DNA from 2 places in the Pseudarthrobacter sp. B907 genome. Region 2 is predicted to be linked to the other one. Evidence: riboswitches for the same ligand, from Rfam matches in the RefSeq annotation. Region 2 holds a riboswitch; the other holds the start of a gene.
What was found. A riboswitch is a leader RNA that binds a small molecule or an ion and turns the genes downstream of it on or off. The one in region 2 is predicted to bind cyclic di-AMP.
Positions count from the first base shown of each region.

Region 1 (7,889 bases), on a different contig from region 2:
AATCCCGGCACGGAGGTGGGCAGCGTGGGCTATGCCCTGAACCAGATGCTGGACAACGTTTCCAGCGCGCTGGAGGCGCGGCAGCAGAGCGAGATGAAGGTGCGGCAGTTCGTTGCCGACGCGTCCCACGAGCTGCGGACCCCGCTGACGGCCATCCGCGGCTACACGGAGCTGATGCGTATGACCGAGCACTTCACCCCGGACGGCCAGAAATCCCTCGCCCGCGTGCAGAGCCAGTCGGAACGGATGACCACCCTCGTGGAAGACCTGCTCCTGCTTGCCCGCCTCGACGAGGGCCAGCCGCTGAAGTTCAGCGACGTGGACCTCTCGCAGCTCGCGATCGAGACGGTCAGCGACGAGAAGGTCATGGCCCCGGACCGCCTCTGGCAGCTGGAGCTCGCCGAGGAGCCCGTGGTGGTGCGGGGTGACGCCGCCCAGCTGCACCAGGTGCTCGCGAACCTGCTCTCCAACGCGCGCAAGCACACCAAACCCGGCACCACCGTGACCACGGGGGTGAAGTGCGCCGACGACGGCAGCGCGGTCGTCACGGTGACGGACAACGGCACCGGAATTGCCCCTGAATTCGTGGACCGGGTGTTCCGCCGCTTTGCCCGGGCGGACGCGTCCCGCCGGAACCCTGTCACGGCCGCGGCACCCGTCGTCGCAGTTCCGGCGCCGGAACCGGCCCCGGCGAGGGTGCGCGGCGGAGCCGCCGCCCCCTTGACCTCCCCTGTTCCGGCCGCGACGGCGGAGGGCACCAGCGGCCTGGGGCTGTCCATTGTGCAGGCCATCGTCGAAGCCCACGGCGGCACCGTCGCTGTCACGTCCCGGCCCGGCCGCACGCAGTTCACCGTCCGCCTCCCCGCGCCATCTGCGGCGGGATAGTAGGAGCAAGCAACCACGCCGCCAACTATGGCCGCCGTTACCTAAATGTGACTTTCGCGGGAAAGTCCGGTATCGTTCTAGAGTGCGGCCATCGACCTGGCCGCATATCCGGTTTGACGCCAAACTCTGCCGCTTCCCGGATTCCGATGGATTAGGCAGAGGCGGGGGACCCAGAGTTCCCGGGCATTCTCCATCCATGCACCCTTGGGGTTAAGCCGCCACGTTGAGATTCCGTGCGGCCGGATTTTTTGCATCCGAACCCGACAGCTAACTCCGTAGGCGTTGAGAGGCAAACATGACTGAATTCAAGGTACCCATGCGCCCAGAAGGCGCTAAACAGACAGCTGAAGCCGACGTCGCGCGCCACCGCGCCGAGCCGGCCAAGCGCACGGCCCTGTCCCGGATTGGCTCCGGCCCCGGCACCAAGGGCAAGCGCGCCGCCGTGGTAGCCACCGCCCTCGCGGTCCTGCTGGGCGCAGGCGCCGCGGGCCAGGCTTCCAACACCTCGGCCCACACGGAGGCCGCGTCCAAGGACGCGTCGTTGCAGAAGCTGGAGTTCGAACAGGTCGGCAGCAACTCCCCGGCCTCCCCCTCCACCGGCACCGTGGACGCCAAGGCCTCCGAGGTCAAGCCGGCCGAGGCCCCGGCACCCCCGGCCCCGCCCGCGCCGGCCGCTCCCGCTCCCGCCGCGGTCCCGGTGCAGCCGGTCGCCATCGACGATCCCGCCGGCGCGCAGGCCTATGCCGCCGCGCAGCTGCCCGCCCATGGCTGGGCCGCCAGCGAAATGCAGTGCCTGCAGAAGCTGTGGACCAAGGAGTCCGACTGGAAGACCACCGCCACGAACCCCAGCAGCGGCGCCTACGGCGTGGTCCAGTCCCTGCCTGCCGAGAAGATGGCAAGCGCCGGCGCGGACTACCGCACCAACTACCGGACCCAGATCAACTGGGGCCTGAAGTACGTGCAGGACCGCTACGGCTCGCCGTGCGGCGCCCTGAACTTCCACTACGCGAACAACTGGTACTAAGAAAGCCGCCACCCGGGCCCCGGCGGAAAGCGAGGCCCCGGATTCAATGAATCCGGGGCCTCGCGTGCGCCTGCCCCCGCGGCGGCCGGGCCGCCTGGCAGCGGCCGCCCTGGCGGGTTACGCGTTCGGCCGGTCGGGGAGGTACTGCACCCCCCATTTGTTGCCGTCGGGATCCGCGAAGTAGACAAAGTGCCCCCAGTCCTGGACATCGATGTCGCTGACGTCCACACCGTTGTCCTTGAGCTGCTTATGGGCGGCCTCGATGTCATTGACCACCAGCTGGAGGCCCGGGGCGGTGCCGGGCGGGGCATCGTTGAGACCCTCGCCGATCGCAATCGAGCAGCCGGAGCCCGGCGGGGTCAGCTGGACGAAGCGGATGCCTTCTGAGGGGCGCTCGTCGTAGTCGGCGTTGAAGCCCACCTGGTTGACGTAGAAATCCTTGGCCCGGTCCACGTCGGACACCGGGACAAACACGAGTTCAAGTTTCCAGTCCATGGGCACAGGCTAGTCCCGGGCGCTGTCCGCCGGAACCCTTGACCGGCCGCGGAGCTAGCCTGCGATGCCGTAGAGGCGGTCGCCGGCGTCGCCCAGGCCGGGGACAATGTAGGACTTCTCGTTGAGCTTCTCGTCGATCGAGGCCAGCACAATCGTCACGTTGGCCTCCGAGAGTTCCTCTTCCAGCTTGGCCAGGCCCTCCGGGGCGGCCAGCAGGCAGATGCACGTGACGTCCGAGGCGCCGCGTTTGAACAGGAACTTGATGGCTTCACGCAGGGTGCCGCCGGTGGCCAGCATGGGGTCCAGGACGAAGATCTGGCGGTCCGTCAGGTCCTCGGGGAGGCGCTCGGCGTAGGTGATGATGTCCAGGGTCTCTTCGTCCCGGGCCATGCCCAGGAAGCCGACCTCGGCCGTGGGGACCAGTTTGGTCATGCCCTCGAGCATGCCGAGACCGGCGCGCAGGATCGGGACCACCAGCGGGGTGGGCTTGGTGAACGCCGTGCCGATCGTGGTGCTGACCGGCGTCTCGATGGTCACGGGTTCGGTGCGGACGTCGCGGGTTGCCTCGTAGGCAAGGAGCGTGACGAGCTCCTCAGTGAGCTGGCGGAAGACCGGGGACGGGGTGTTCTTGTCCCGCAGAACGGTGAGCTTATGGGCGACCAGCGGGTGGTCCACAACGAGAGTGCGCATGGGTCAAAACTATCACCCGGACGTGGAGGACCGTCCCGCCGGGCCGGGGGTATCGGCGTCGCCCGTTCCGCCGCGAAGGCTGCTCTCTGGGGCGGGGTCGCGCAGGTGGGCCTCGTTGTCGAATGTCGGTGCGGGGCCGGTGTGTTCCCGGTGCCTCAGCACATGGAAGAGCCGGTGGGCCAGAATCACGATCCCCACCCAGCCCAGCCCGATCACCCAGCCGATGATCACGTCGGTCATCCAGTGGTGGCCCAGGTAGACCCGGCTCATGCCCATGGCGAAGATGAAGATCGCACCGGCTGTGATGAAGCCGACCCTGGCGAGCGTGCGTCTCACCTGCAGGCAGGCGAGGTAGACCACCAGCCCGATCACCACGGTGGTGTTCAGGGTGTGGCCGCTGGGGAACGACGGCGAGGTCTCGTAGGGCGGCACCGCGTCGACGTGGTCCGGACGCGTCCGGCCGATCAGTTTCTTGCCGAGCGACGTGGCGGTGACCGACACGGCGGCGGCGCCTCCGATCAGGATCAGCGGCCGCCAGGTCCGGGAGACCCAGATCAGCCACGCCGTCAGGATGCTGGCCAGGATCGGCATGCCGATGCCGCCGCCGATGTTGGTGAAGCCGGTGACGAAGGAGTCCAGGCCCGGACTGCGCAGCTGCTCCATGTAGGAGAGCATCGGCTTGTCCAGGTTGGCCAGGCCCGCGTCGTCCACGACGTTGTCATAGACCTCCGCGCTGGTGAGCGCCAGGGCGACAATGACGATGCCGCCGATCAGCATCGTGATCCACAGCGCGGCGTACGGCACCACCCACTTGCCCCAGCGCCGCATCAGCCAGCTTTCAGTCCTGGTGCTCACTGCTGTCTCCCGACTTCCCGGTGCACTTTGATGGTGCACAGCCTGCTTAGGATCGAAACTACCATTGACCCATGACTACTCCCGAGCCCCGGCATGCGGAATGGATGGGCCTGGCCCTCGCCGAAGCGCGCCGGGCGCTGGCCACCGCGGACGTGCCGATCGGCGCCGTCGTGATCGGCCCGGACGGGTCGGTGCTCGGCACTGGACGCAACGAGCGGGAAGCGCTCGGGGATCCGACGGCGCACGCCGAAATGGTGGCCATCCGCGAGGCAGCGGCCCGGCTGCGCGCCCGCCGCGCCCTGCAAGGCCTGGGCGACGACGGCTGGCGGCTGGAGGACTGCACCCTGGTGGTGACGCTGGAGCCGTGCGCCATGTGCGCCGGCGCCGTGGTGCTGGCCCGGATTCCGCGGGTGGTTTTCGGTGCCTGGGATGAGAAGGCCGGGGCCGCCGGCTCCGTGTTCGACATCCTGCGCGAACGTCGGCTCAACCACTGGGTGGAGGTGTACGGCGGCGTCCGGGAGCAGGAGTGCGGTGCGCTGCTGCGGGACTTCTTCGCCGGCCACCGTGGCGCCTGAGGCTACCGCTCCGCGGTAGCCGTGGTGGAGGCCCGCAGCGCGTCGATCCGTTTCTGCCGGGACGACGGCGAATCCAGGCTGAAGGCCCGGAAGTCGCCCAGGTCCTCCTTGATCCAAGCCTCCACCTCGGCGATCCGCCGGGCCACAGCCGGTGTGGTCGCACCGAACACCCAGGCGGCGAGCCGTTCCTGGCCGGGGTCGTACTGCCACAGCCCGATGATCCGGCCGCGGTCAAGGATGGGATGGTCCGGCAGGTCTGCCTGCAGCGCGAGCCGGCCCAGCGCTTGTTTGTCCCGGTCCTGCTCGGCCAGCAACTCCGCCGCGTTCCGGCGCAGCAGCACCAGCGAATCGGTCCCGGCGAGCAGCTGGATTTGTTCTTCGGCAGGTTCCTCGAAGGCGGCGAGGCGTTCGACGTCGTCGGGCAGCATCCAGAGCGGGTCCCCGCCGACGGCGGTGGCGACCTCGACGGCGCCGAGGGCGGCGAGCGCGGCTTTGCTCTGCGCGACGGTGAAGCCGGTGAACCACTGCGACTGCTTGAACGTGGCCCCTCCCGTCCAGCCGAGATAGCGCCGGATCAGTTCGGCACGGATCTCCTCGTCGCTGAGATCGCTGGGTGCCAGGTTCCAGGGTTCATAGGCGTAGCGCTGCTGGTCGAGCCGGCCGGCGGCGGGGACACGGCGGATCCGCCCGTCCGCCTGCAGGATGCCGAGCGCGGTGGGCAGCGTGGTGGCAGCGCCCTTCTTCTTGCCCTCCTCGCCGAGGCTGCGCACCGAATCGCCGAGTTCGTCCTTAAGCTGCCGCGGGTCCAGCGGGACGCCCGCTTCTGCCAGGACGTGCAGCACCTGCTCCTCGAGCAGCGCGATCTCGCCGCGGTCCACCCCGAGCCGGCCCACCACCTTGAAGGTTGCTTCGGCCGGATCCCGTCCCAGCCGCAGTGCCCAGGCGAAGTCGTCCCGGCCGAGCACATAGGTGCAGCCGCGCGCCGTCGGGAGTTCCAGGATCCGGTGGGCCTGGACGTCGGCGTCCACCTGCGCGCGCCGGATGCCGGCCCGGGCGAAGAGCGTGAGGTACGGGTTGGCGCCGCCCACGGACCGCGCCCAGCCGGCCCGGGCGAGGACCTGTTCGGCCGTGCACCCGGCCAGCGAGCCGTCCAGGCCCTGCCGGTGCCACGACCAGGCGCGGAGCCGCCCGGGGGTGAGGCTCGCGGCGGGTGGCAGCTGCACGGTCATCGGCTCGGTGGTCATGGGGTCATTCTCCACCAGGAGTTGCCGTTTTGGGCCGTGGCATCGACAACTGCTGCCGGCCGGCGGGGTGGGGCTGGGGCTCAATTCCGAGGATCGCCAGGACGGCCCGCGCCGTGGCGTCCCAGCCGGGGAGGTGCTCCCGGGCGGCCAGTGCGGCGTCCCGCCACTGCGCGCGGAGGGCAGGTTCGGTGAGCCAGCGGCGGAGCACGGCGGCCAGCGGGGCCGGGTCTTCGGCGAGCGCGACGGCGGTGCCCGGCAGTGCGGTGGTGCCGGCGGCGCTTTCGGCGACGGCGCTCCCCGCGGGCGCCGCAGGGGTTCCTGCGGCGAGCGCCTCGACGGCGCCGGTGCCCTGCCGCACGATCACGGGAATGCCCCGGGCCAGGGATTCGGTGACCACCAGCCCGTAGGTTTCGGCCCGTGAGATCAGCAGGCTGAGGTTGGCGGCGGCCCATTCGGCGTCCAGTGCGGCTCCGCGCAGCTCCCCCGGCAACCGGACGCGCCCCGCCAGGCCCAGTGCCACCGTTTCCCGCCGGAGCAGGGCGGCGTAGGCCGGGTCCGCCGTGTCCGAGCCGGCAAAGGACGCCGTCCAGGGCAGATCCGTGAGCCCTGACAGGGCGTGCAGCAGGAGCAACTGGTCCTTGTTGGGCAGCAGCGCGGCGACCGCGAGCAGGTGCGGCGGCTCGGAGCCGGCGGCCGGCGGGGCGGGCGCCGTGCCCGGCAGCGCCACCCTGAGCCCGCCGACCCCGTGCCGCCCGTGCCGCCGGCGCAGGTCCGCCGCCGCCGAGCCGCTGGTGCAGATCACCCCGGCGGCGGCCTGCAGGGCGCGGCGCTCCAGCTCCCGGTGGGTGCCGAGCGGCATGTGCAGCAGGATCCAGGCCGGCATCCCCGCCGCGGCCGCCGCTTCCAGCTCATCCGGCGCCCCGCAGGCCACCAGGCCGTCCACAAGGGTGACCCTGCCGCCGTCGGCGTCGGTGAGCAACCGGCCGAACCGCCGCCGGTCGGCCGGGCTGCCCAGGGGCCAGTCGCCGCCGGCCTCGCAGGCCTCCGCCGCCACGCCGAGGGCCGCGACGGCGCGCAGCAGTGCGGAGTTGTAGGCGTTGCCGCCGGAGTTGTGGCGCACGTTGCCTGGCAGCACCAGGCGGAGGGCGGCCGGTTCCACGGGCTGCTAGCCGGCGTCGAACTCGAGCGAGTAGCTGGCCCAGGCGTCCGGGGTTTCGCGCAGCGTGACGTCGAGGCCTGCGAGCGCCTGCCCGTCGGTGCCGACGCGGATCTTGGCGGCGACGGCGTCGGCGATGTACTGGGCCAGGGCCTCGGTGGTGCTGAGTTTGCCGGCGAAGTCCGGGTGCTCGTCCAGGTTTTTGTAGTTCAGGTCCGCGAGAACGGCGTCCAGCACGTCGCCGGCTTCGCCGATGTCCAGCACGATCGAATCCCCGTTCAGCGTCCGACGCCGGAAGGTCACCTCCGTGACGAAGGTGGCTCCGTGCAGTCCCTGGGCGGGGCCGAAGGCCGGGCGCGGCAGGCTGTGGGCGATCATGAAATTGCGGCGGACGGTCAGGCTGAACACGGTTTACCTCGTGGTTTCTGTTGCGGGGGCATCGTCGGCGGGGTATTCGATGACGTGGCAGAGCGCGTGGAGACTGCTGTCGGAGAGGCGCTGGACGACGTCGGGCAGCGCGCTGAAGGCGGACGTGCCGGTGAGGAAGGTGTCGAAGACCGGGTCGGCCAGCAGCGAGACGGCCAGCTCGAGCCGGTCCGCGGTGGTGCGGCGGTGCCGGCGGGCGCGGGCCACGACGCCCACCTGGCTGGCGCGGATGGAGAGCCTCCGGGCGTGGAAGTCCTCCCCCAGCGGCAGGGTGATCCGGCGGTCCGCGTACCAGGACATCTCGATGATCTCGCCCTCGTCGCCCACCAGTTGCAGGGCGCGTTCGAGACCGGCCTGCGAGGCGGAGCAATGGATCACGATGTCGCAGTCCGGCAGTGCGTCGTCGGGGTGGCAGAAGTCGACGCCGAGGGTATCGGCGAAGGCGCGCTTGGCGGGGTCGACGTCGATCAGTTGCAGCCTGCCCAGCGGGAAGGACCTGAGGAGTTTGGCCACCATGCCGCCGACGAGCCCCGCACCAA
Region 1 covers NZ_JBEEQE010000014.1:78,465-86,353, forward strand. The annotation lists gene ABLI39_RS12790 (sensor histidine kinase) at 1-885, shown strand, start outside; cyclic di-AMP (ydaO/yuaA leader) riboswitch at 993-1,182, shown strand; gene ABLI39_RS12795 (aggregation-promoting factor C-terminal-like domain-containing protein) at 1,181-1,909, shown strand; gene ABLI39_RS12800 (glyoxalase superfamily protein) at 2,027-2,404, opposite strand; gene upp (uracil phosphoribosyltransferase) at 2,459-3,094, opposite strand; gene ABLI39_RS12810 (phosphatase PAP2 family protein) at 3,107-3,922, opposite strand; gene ABLI39_RS12815 (nucleoside deaminase) at 4,021-4,524, shown strand; gene ABLI39_RS12820 (DNA glycosylase AlkZ-like family protein) at 4,527-5,768, opposite strand; gene ABLI39_RS12825 (glycosyltransferase) at 5,773-6,927, opposite strand; gene ABLI39_RS12830 (6-pyruvoyl trahydropterin synthase family protein) at 6,934-7,332, opposite strand; gene ABLI39_RS12835 (zinc-dependent alcohol dehydrogenase) at 7,336-7,889, opposite strand, start outside.
Region 1: another riboswitch for cyclic di-AMP. It lies ahead of ABLI39_RS12795 (aggregation-promoting factor C-terminal-like domain-containing protein); the one in region 2 lies ahead of ABLI39_RS08850 (NlpC/P60 family protein).

Region 2 (7,889 bases):
ACTTCCGGGTCGTCCCTGCCGCCGGCCGGGAGGATGCCAGCGAACACACCGACGGCGCCGGCCGGAAGGTTCACGATGACCCGGACGGCGCCGTCGAGCGCTGACGCGTCCCTGCCAGGGGACGCCGGCGGCGCTACTGCTTGAGTTCGCCCACGACGAAGTCGATGCACTCCAGGAGCGCGGACACGTCGTCGGGCTCGATCGCCACGAAGGTGGCGATGCGCAGTTGGTTGCGGCCGAGCTTGCGGTACGGCTCGGTGTCCACGATGCCGTTGGCGCGCAGGACCTTGGCGACGGCCGAGGCGTCAATCGAATCGTCGAAGTCGATCGTGGCGATCACGTTGGACCGGTCCTCGGCCCGGGCCACAAACGGCGTGGCATAGGGGGAAGCCTCCGCCCAGCGGTAGATGCGGCCGGCCGAGTCGGCGGTCCGCGCGGCAGCGAAGTCGAGACCGCCGTTGGCGTTGAGCCACTGCACCTGCGCATCCAGGGTCACTAGGGTGGCCAGGGCCGGGGTGTTGTAGGTCTGGTTCAGCCGTGAATTGTCGATTGCGGTCTGGAGATCGAGGAAGTCCGGGATCCAGCGGCCGCTGGCCTTAACCCGGGCGGCACGCTCGAGGGCAGCCGGGGAAAACAGCCCCAGCCAGAGTCCGCCGTCGGAGGCGAAGTTCTTCTGCGGGGCGAAGTAGTAAACGTCAGCCTCGGCCACGTCCACGTCCAGGCCGCCGGCCGCGGAGGTGGCGTCGACCAGGACCAGGGAGCCTTCGTCGGCGCCCGGCACGCGCCTGACCGGGGCAGCAACACCGGTGGACGTCTCGTTCTGAGGCCAGGCGTATACATCGACGCCGGCCTCGGCCCGGGCCTCGGGGCGGGTGCCCGGCTCGGAGGTGATAATCGAGGATTCGGCCAGGAACGGCGCCTTGTTGGTGGCGGCGGCGAACTTCGAGCCGAACTCGCCGAAGGACAGGTGCTGTGCCTTGTTCTTCACGAGGCCGAAGCTGGCGATGTCCCAGAACGCGGTGGAGCCGCCGACGCCGAGGATGACCTCATAGCCGTCGGGGGCGCGGAAGAACTCGCTGAGCCCGCTGCGGACCGACCCCACGAGGTTCTTGACCGGAGCCTGCCGGTGCGAGGTGCCCAGCAGCGTCTCCGACGCCGCCGAAAGGGCCTGGATCTGCTCCGGCCGGACCTTCGACGGGCCGGCGCCAAAGCGGCCGTCCTTGGGCAGAAGGTTCGCGGGAATGGTGATGCTGGTGTCGCTCACAGTGGCTCCAATTGTCGGCTGGGTGCGTGGCGTGGCCCGGGCGGATGGTGCGTGGGCTGCGGCCGGGGACCTGACCTTATTCTGCCCGACGGTCCTCGGCAGGAGGGAAAATCGTCCGTCATAGTCCGGTCACTGAGACGGCCCGGGCGGGGCTGCCCGGGCGGGAGGCCGCAGATTATCCGGAGTAATTCAAAATAGGCTAGGCTGTGCGGTGATGTACGGCGGATCTCGCCGGGGCGCATCCTGCACGCGGTACGGTGGGAATGACGCAAGGACGGCGCTCGAGGAGCTGAGCTGAATGACGGATCTGATCGATACCACCGAGATGTATCTCCGGACCATCCTGGAACTTGAAGAAGAAAACATCGTCGCCCTCCGCGCCCGCATCGCCGAACGGCTCCGCCACTCCGGTCCCACCGTGTCCCAGACCGTCGGCCGGATGGAACGCGACGGCCTGGTGGTTGTCTCCGGCGACCGGCACCTTGAGCTGACCGACGCGGGGCGCAAGCGCGCCATCGAGGTGATGCGCAAGCACCGGCTGGCCGAGCGGCTCCTGGCCGACGTGATCGGACTCGATTGGGCCTACGTCCACGAGGAAGCGTGCCGCTGGGAGCATGTGATGAGCGAACGGGTTGAACGGCGCATCTTCGAAATGCTGGACCACCCCACCGTGTCCCCGTACGGAAATCCGATTCCCGGGCTCGCGGACCTGGGCGGTCTCCCGCCGTCGGAGGCCGCGGGCGGGGTCGTGAACCTGCTCGATGCCATGGCCGGCTACGGCGCTGACTCCCGGATCACCGTGAGCCGCCTCGCCGAGCCCATCCAGGTGGAACCGGAGCTGCTGGTGCAGCTCGACGAGGGCGGAATCCGGCCCGGCGCCCGGGTCTCGCTGGAACGCGTGGGGGAGTACATCTCGGTCCGGGTCCCCGATATCGAGGGCGCCCTTGAACTGCCTCCCGAGGTCGCGGCCCACGTCTTCGTTACGCTCGGGTAACTTGTCCGAACCGCCGTCCTGGGCGTGGGGGCCAAGTTGTGCACAGGGGAGATAACGAAATTATTACTGCCTGTCTTAATCGCCTATAGTTATGAACTGGCACTGATACTAAAGCGTTATCTGATCCGAAGCCGAGCTCTGCCAGCGGATCAGTAGGCGAGTCACCTTCTGGCAGAGGCGGGGGAACCACTACCGGCTGTTGATCCAACAGCCTTGGGGTGAAGTCCGCTAGCGGCAAGCAATCTCCATGAGGCCTCCCTTGGATGCCCCTGTGTCTGGATGCTTGCACCGGCGGACCGGGTCTTTGATCTCTCTGACCCGAATCCGACAGCTAACTTCGCAGGCTATCCAGAGAGGAACCGTAGTTGACCACCGAGACCGTCAGGGGCCGCCGTCGTGCGACCGGTCCCGCTCCGGAGCCGCGCCCGGCCGCCGTCGTAACCGCCGGGCGCCCGCGTGACGCGCACCGCGACGAACGCCGCGGCCGGCGCAGTGCGTTCCGTCAGATAACCGACTTTGCCGCTGTCAGCGGCGTCGGGCAGAAAGCCGGCATCGCCCTGGCGGCCACCGGCCTGGTCCTCACCTTCACAGTCCCGGCCACCGGCCCAGTGATGGCCACCGACTCCACGGACTCCGCCAAGACCGGCTCGGTTTCCGCCGCGGCGCAGCCCGAAGTCAAGGCCTCCGCTGCCCAGATTGACTTCAACCGCACAGCCGTCACCACCAAGGGCGACCCGGACGGCAAGCTGAAGCAGCTGCTCAGCGCCCAGTCCGCCAGCACGATCACCCGGGCGGCCTCGGCCGGCAGCCTCGGCCACCCGCTGGACACGATGGTCACCGCCTCGCCCTTCGGCTATCGGATCAGTCCCATCACGGGCGCCGTCGGGGAATTCCACCGCGGGCAGGACTACGCCGCCCAGTGCGGCACCGCCGTGCATGCCGCGGCCAGCGGCACCGTAACCTTTACCGGCTGGCACCCCTACGGGGGCGGCAACCGCGTCGTGATCGACCATGGCAATGGCCTGGAGACCACGTACAACCACTTGTCGTCCTCCACTGTCCGCGTGGGCCAGCAGGTTTCCCGCGGCGACGTGGTGGCGATGAGCGGCACCACCGGCGCCTCCACCGGCTGCCACCTCCACTTCGAGGTGATGGTCAACGGGGAAGTCGTTGATCCGCTGGGCTGGCTCTAAGCCGAGCCGAGGGACCACTCGCATTTCTGTGACACGCCGTGATCTGAATGTGACATTGAGTCCCAACTGCTGTACCGTATGAAGCACGCCAACTTCTCCGAAGTTGGCGCTCTTGAGTGGATTGCCTAACTCTGCCACCGCTCAAGGTCCGTTCGCATGACATCGTCTGGCAGGGGCGGGGGAACCAATTTTGGTCTTCGCAAGAAGACCTTGGGGTTAAGTCGCAAAGCTTCCCAGGAAGCGGCGCGGCCGGGTGACTCCCATCCGAATCCGACAGCTCACCTCGTAGGCATTGGGAGAGGCTACTTTCGTGTCTTCACGCCACAATGCTGCGCGTTCTCGCGCTGGCGAGGCTCAGTTGAGCCCGCTGAACTCCATGCTCCGCGCTGCCCTTGTCGGCGCCCGGACTGGATCTCACAACGCAGTTCCCGCTTTTGGCGCGTCTTCGCAGTACACCCTTCGCTAAAGAAACCCGTTTCGGGGCGATCCGGCGTACCCCCAAGATGCCGGAGCGTCCTCAGTCCCGCCTGAATTGAGCGCGGACAAAAGGATCACGAAAGAGAGAACTGAATGACTACTCGTGCAACCATTGCACGCCACCGCGCGGAGGTCACCAAGACCAACTCGCTGGCTGTCATTGCTAAGGCCGTCGGCGACAACGCCGGTGGTATGGGTCGCCAGGCTGCGGTTATCGCTGCAGCCTCCGGCCTGGTGCTGACCAGCGGTATCGCAGCCAACGCTGCCGAGACCAACGTTCAGCGCGAGTCGACCTCCGCTTCCGCCCTGGAAGTGCAGTCCACCTCACCGGCCACGATCTCCGCGGCCTCCAGCATCGCGATCTCCTACGAGAAGCCCGCTGTTACCACCGCACCGGCCCCCGTCGAGGCTCCCAAGCCCGTCGTCAAGGTCAAGGAAGCTGCCGCTTCCACCGGCAACGCGGTGACCGCCTCCCTGGCCACGAAGGCTCCGGCTGCTGTCAGCGGCATGGGCGCTTCGATCGCCGCTGCTGCCTACGCGCAGATCGGTGTCTCCCAGGACTGCACCATGCTGGCCACCAACGCGCTGGCCGCAGTTGGCATCAACTACCACGGCTGGCCGGCAGGTTACCTGTCCCTGGGCCGCACCGTGAGCGCTGCTGAAGCTCAGCCGGGCGACCTCGCCTACTACCAGAACGGCGGCATGGGCATGGCCCACATCGCTGTTTACGTCGGCAACGGCATGGCCGTCCACGGCGGCTGGAACGGCGGAACCACCGCGCTGTACAGCGTCAACGTCGGCTCCGGCCCGGTCTTCATCCGCGTCGGCGGCTAAGACTGAATCCCGGCGCCCGCCGGAAGCATCGTGAAGGACCCCTGCCCGCGGCAGGGGTCCTTTGCGTTGCCCGGGGCGCGGTGCCGACCCGCCCCCGGACCCTGCGGCGGACCCAGCCGCGGGGGCGCGCCGAAACAAAATTCGGTAAACCGGGCCTGCCGTGTTTACTCTTGTGGTGTCGATCCATAGCCCGACCATGCACAGGGCAGCCGGCCCTCGTGCCCCTGGCGGGTGCGGCCGTGAAGAGGTATGCGGATGCGCACTCTCGTTCTGAATGCTGGATATGAACCGCTGGCGGTAGTCACCTTCCGCCGGGCGCTGGTCCTTGTGCTGACGGGGAAGGCCAGTGTGGTGGCCGAAGGCGACGATCCCGTGGTGGGCCCGCAGGATATCCTCGGCCGGCCCTCCGTGATCCTGCTGAACAGGTACATCAGGCCGCGCTACAACACTCTGACGGCGGTCAGCCGCAGGGGGGTGCTGCGCCGCGACAACCACCGCTGCGCCTACTGCGGCAAGGCGGCCCACACCATCGACCATGTCCAGCCCAAGTCCCGGGGCGGCGCGGATTCGTGGGAAAACCTCGTCGCCGCCTGCCTGCGCTGCAACAATGCCAAGGGGGACCATACACCCGGGGAAATGGGCTGGAAACTCGGCTTCCTTCCCGGCCCGCCCAAGGGCACCATCTGGCAGATCAAGGAGCTGGAGAAGCCCGCCCCGGCCTGGGACCCGTTCCTGCTTCCCGAAAAGGCACACTGAGCATCCCGGGCTGACGCCCGGCGCCCGCCGCGGCGGCTAGGCTGGGTGGGTGGAATTCGACGCCGTTATCCTCGCCGGGGGCAGGTCAACCCGCCTCGGCGGCGTGCCCAAGGCCCGGCTGACGGCAACCGGCACCAGCTTGCTGGACCTTACCCTCAAGGCGGCCGGCGGGGCCCGCCGGATCGTGGTGGTCGGGCCGGAACTGGGCGGCCTCCCGCCTCAGGTGCTTCGTTGCCGCGAGGAGCCCCCGTTCTCCGGACCCGCCGCCGCCATCGCCGCAGGCCTCGCGGCCCTGGCCGGAGAGCATGCCGGGGCCGGGGAGCAGGCAGCGGGTGGACCGGCGGCCCAGACCCTGGTGCTCGCCTGCGACATGCCGAGGGTCGCCGCCGCGGTCGGCGCCCTGCTGGCGGCGGCGGACGGCCCGGCCGAAGGTCCGGGCGGCGGCCGTGACGGGGTCATGGCAGTGGCGCCGGACGGACGCACCCAGCCCCTCGCCGGCCTTTATCGCACGGCCGCGCTACAACGCGCCGTCGGCGACGCGGCCCGGCGCAACGCCCTCGAGGGGGGCTCCGTCTTCGCCCTGCTTGCTAGTCTTGAACTGCGGACGGTTCCGGTTCCGCCGGGTTCCACTGACGACGTGGACACCTGGGATGACGCTTCCGCCCTGGGGGTATCAGACCCCGGTCCAGGCCGGTCCGGAAACGGGCGGCCGAATTCGACTTTGGAGGCAAACGGTGAAAAGCCAGGATGAGACGCTGGAGGACTGGTGCCGGGCACTGCTCCAGGCCCTGGAACTCGAGGACGTCGAAATCGACATCAACGAAGTGCTGGGGCTCGCCGGAGTTGCCGCGCACTCCGTCGTCCGACCCGCAGCTCCGCTGACGACCTTTATTGCCGGGTTCGCGGCCGGGCTGGCCTCCGGTTCCGGGCAGGCGCCGGACAGCGTGTCCATGCAAGCCGCCATGGGCGTGGCCCGGAAACTCGCGAAGGAATACGCCGCCGCCGAGGCACCCGGGGCATGACGCCTGAGCCGCCCAGCAGCAGTGCCGGCGCCGAGGACGGGGCCTCCGGGGACCCGGCCGAGGCTCCACACCGGCACCTCGCGCACGGCTGGCAGGAGGCACGGCAGCTGGCCTTCGACTGCGCCACCCCCATCCCGGCCGCGTCGGTGCCGCTCCGGCATGCCCTGGGACGGACGCTGGCGGAAGATCTGACGGCGCTGCACGACATGCCGCACTACGCCTCCTCGGCGATGGACGGCTGGGCCGTCAACGGCAGCGGACCCTGGATCCTCGCCGAACCCGGCCAGCGGCTGGCCCCGCACCAGGCAAGCCCGATCGCCACCGGCGGGCTGATCCCGGCGGGGGCAAAGGCCGTGCTCCGCAGCGAGAGCGGCGTGATCTCCCCGGACGAAGAGGGGCTGCCGGTCCTCAAACTCGGCGGCGGGGCCAAGCCCGGGGAACCGCGCAACGGTGACCACATCCGCAAAGCCGCGGAGGAGGCCGCCGCCGGCGACTTGCTCATCAAGGCAGGCGCGGTCCTTAACCCCGCACACCTGGCCCTGGCCGCCCTCGCCGGACACGACGCGCTGCCGGTCCTGGGCAAGGCCGTCGTCCGGCTCGTGTTCACCGGTTCCGAAGTCGTCAGCAGCGGCGTCCCCCAACCGGGCGAGGTACGGGATACCTTCGGGCCGCAGCTGGCCGCCGTCGTGGAAATGCTCGGCGGGATCTTCGCCGGTGAGGTCAAGATCGGCGACGCCGACGCCGACTGGCTCGCGGCCCTTGAGGATACCGACGCCGCGGAGCCGGGCACGGCCGCCGGTGACGCCTCGGAGCCGCTGCCGGCCGACGTCGTCATCACCACCGGCGGCACCGGCCGCTCCGGCACCGACCACCTGCGGCGCACGGTCGCGGAACTGGGCGGCCGACTGCTCATCGACGGTATCGCCATGCGTCCGGGCCACCCTGCCGTGTTGGCCGAACTGCCGGACGGGCGCTTTGTGATCGGGCTGCCAGGGAATCCACTGGCGGCCATGATGGCGCTGTCCACTCTCGGCGCTCCGCTGCTGGCCGCCCTGGGCCACGGGTCGCGGCCGCCGGTGGTTGAGGTCCCGTGTGGCACCATGATCGATCCCGACCCGGGCCGGACGCGGCTGATGCCGTTCCGCATGCTCTACGGGATGGCGTCGCCGGCGCAGCACACCGGCCCGGGCATGATGCGCGGGCTCGCCGACGCCGACGGCGTCCTGGTGGTCCCGCCGCACGGCGTGCAGCTGGGCGAGCCGGTGCAGGCGTTCGCGCTGCCGTGGGGCGCGGCCCTGCCCCAGGCCGCCCCGGACGAGGCAGCCGCGAAGCCGGCCACGAAACGCGCC
Region 2 covers NZ_JBEEQE010000008.1:21,072-28,960, forward strand. The annotation lists gene ABLI39_RS08830 (MFS transporter) at 1-104, shown strand, start outside; gene serC (phosphoserine transaminase) at 134-1,264, opposite strand; gene ABLI39_RS08840 (iron-dependent transcriptional repressor DtxR) at 1,563-2,258, shown strand; cyclic di-AMP (ydaO/yuaA leader) riboswitch at 2,408-2,619, shown strand; gene ABLI39_RS08845 (M23 family metallopeptidase) at 2,624-3,451, shown strand; cyclic di-AMP (ydaO/yuaA leader) riboswitch at 3,599-3,757, shown strand; gene ABLI39_RS08850 (NlpC/P60 family protein) at 4,022-4,762, shown strand; gene ABLI39_RS08855 (HNH endonuclease) at 5,018-5,518, shown strand; gene mobA (molybdenum cofactor guanylyltransferase) at 5,568-6,269, shown strand; gene ABLI39_RS08865 (DUF6457 domain-containing protein) at 6,253-6,540, shown strand; gene ABLI39_RS08870 (molybdopterin molybdotransferase MoeA) at 6,537-7,889, shown strand, end outside.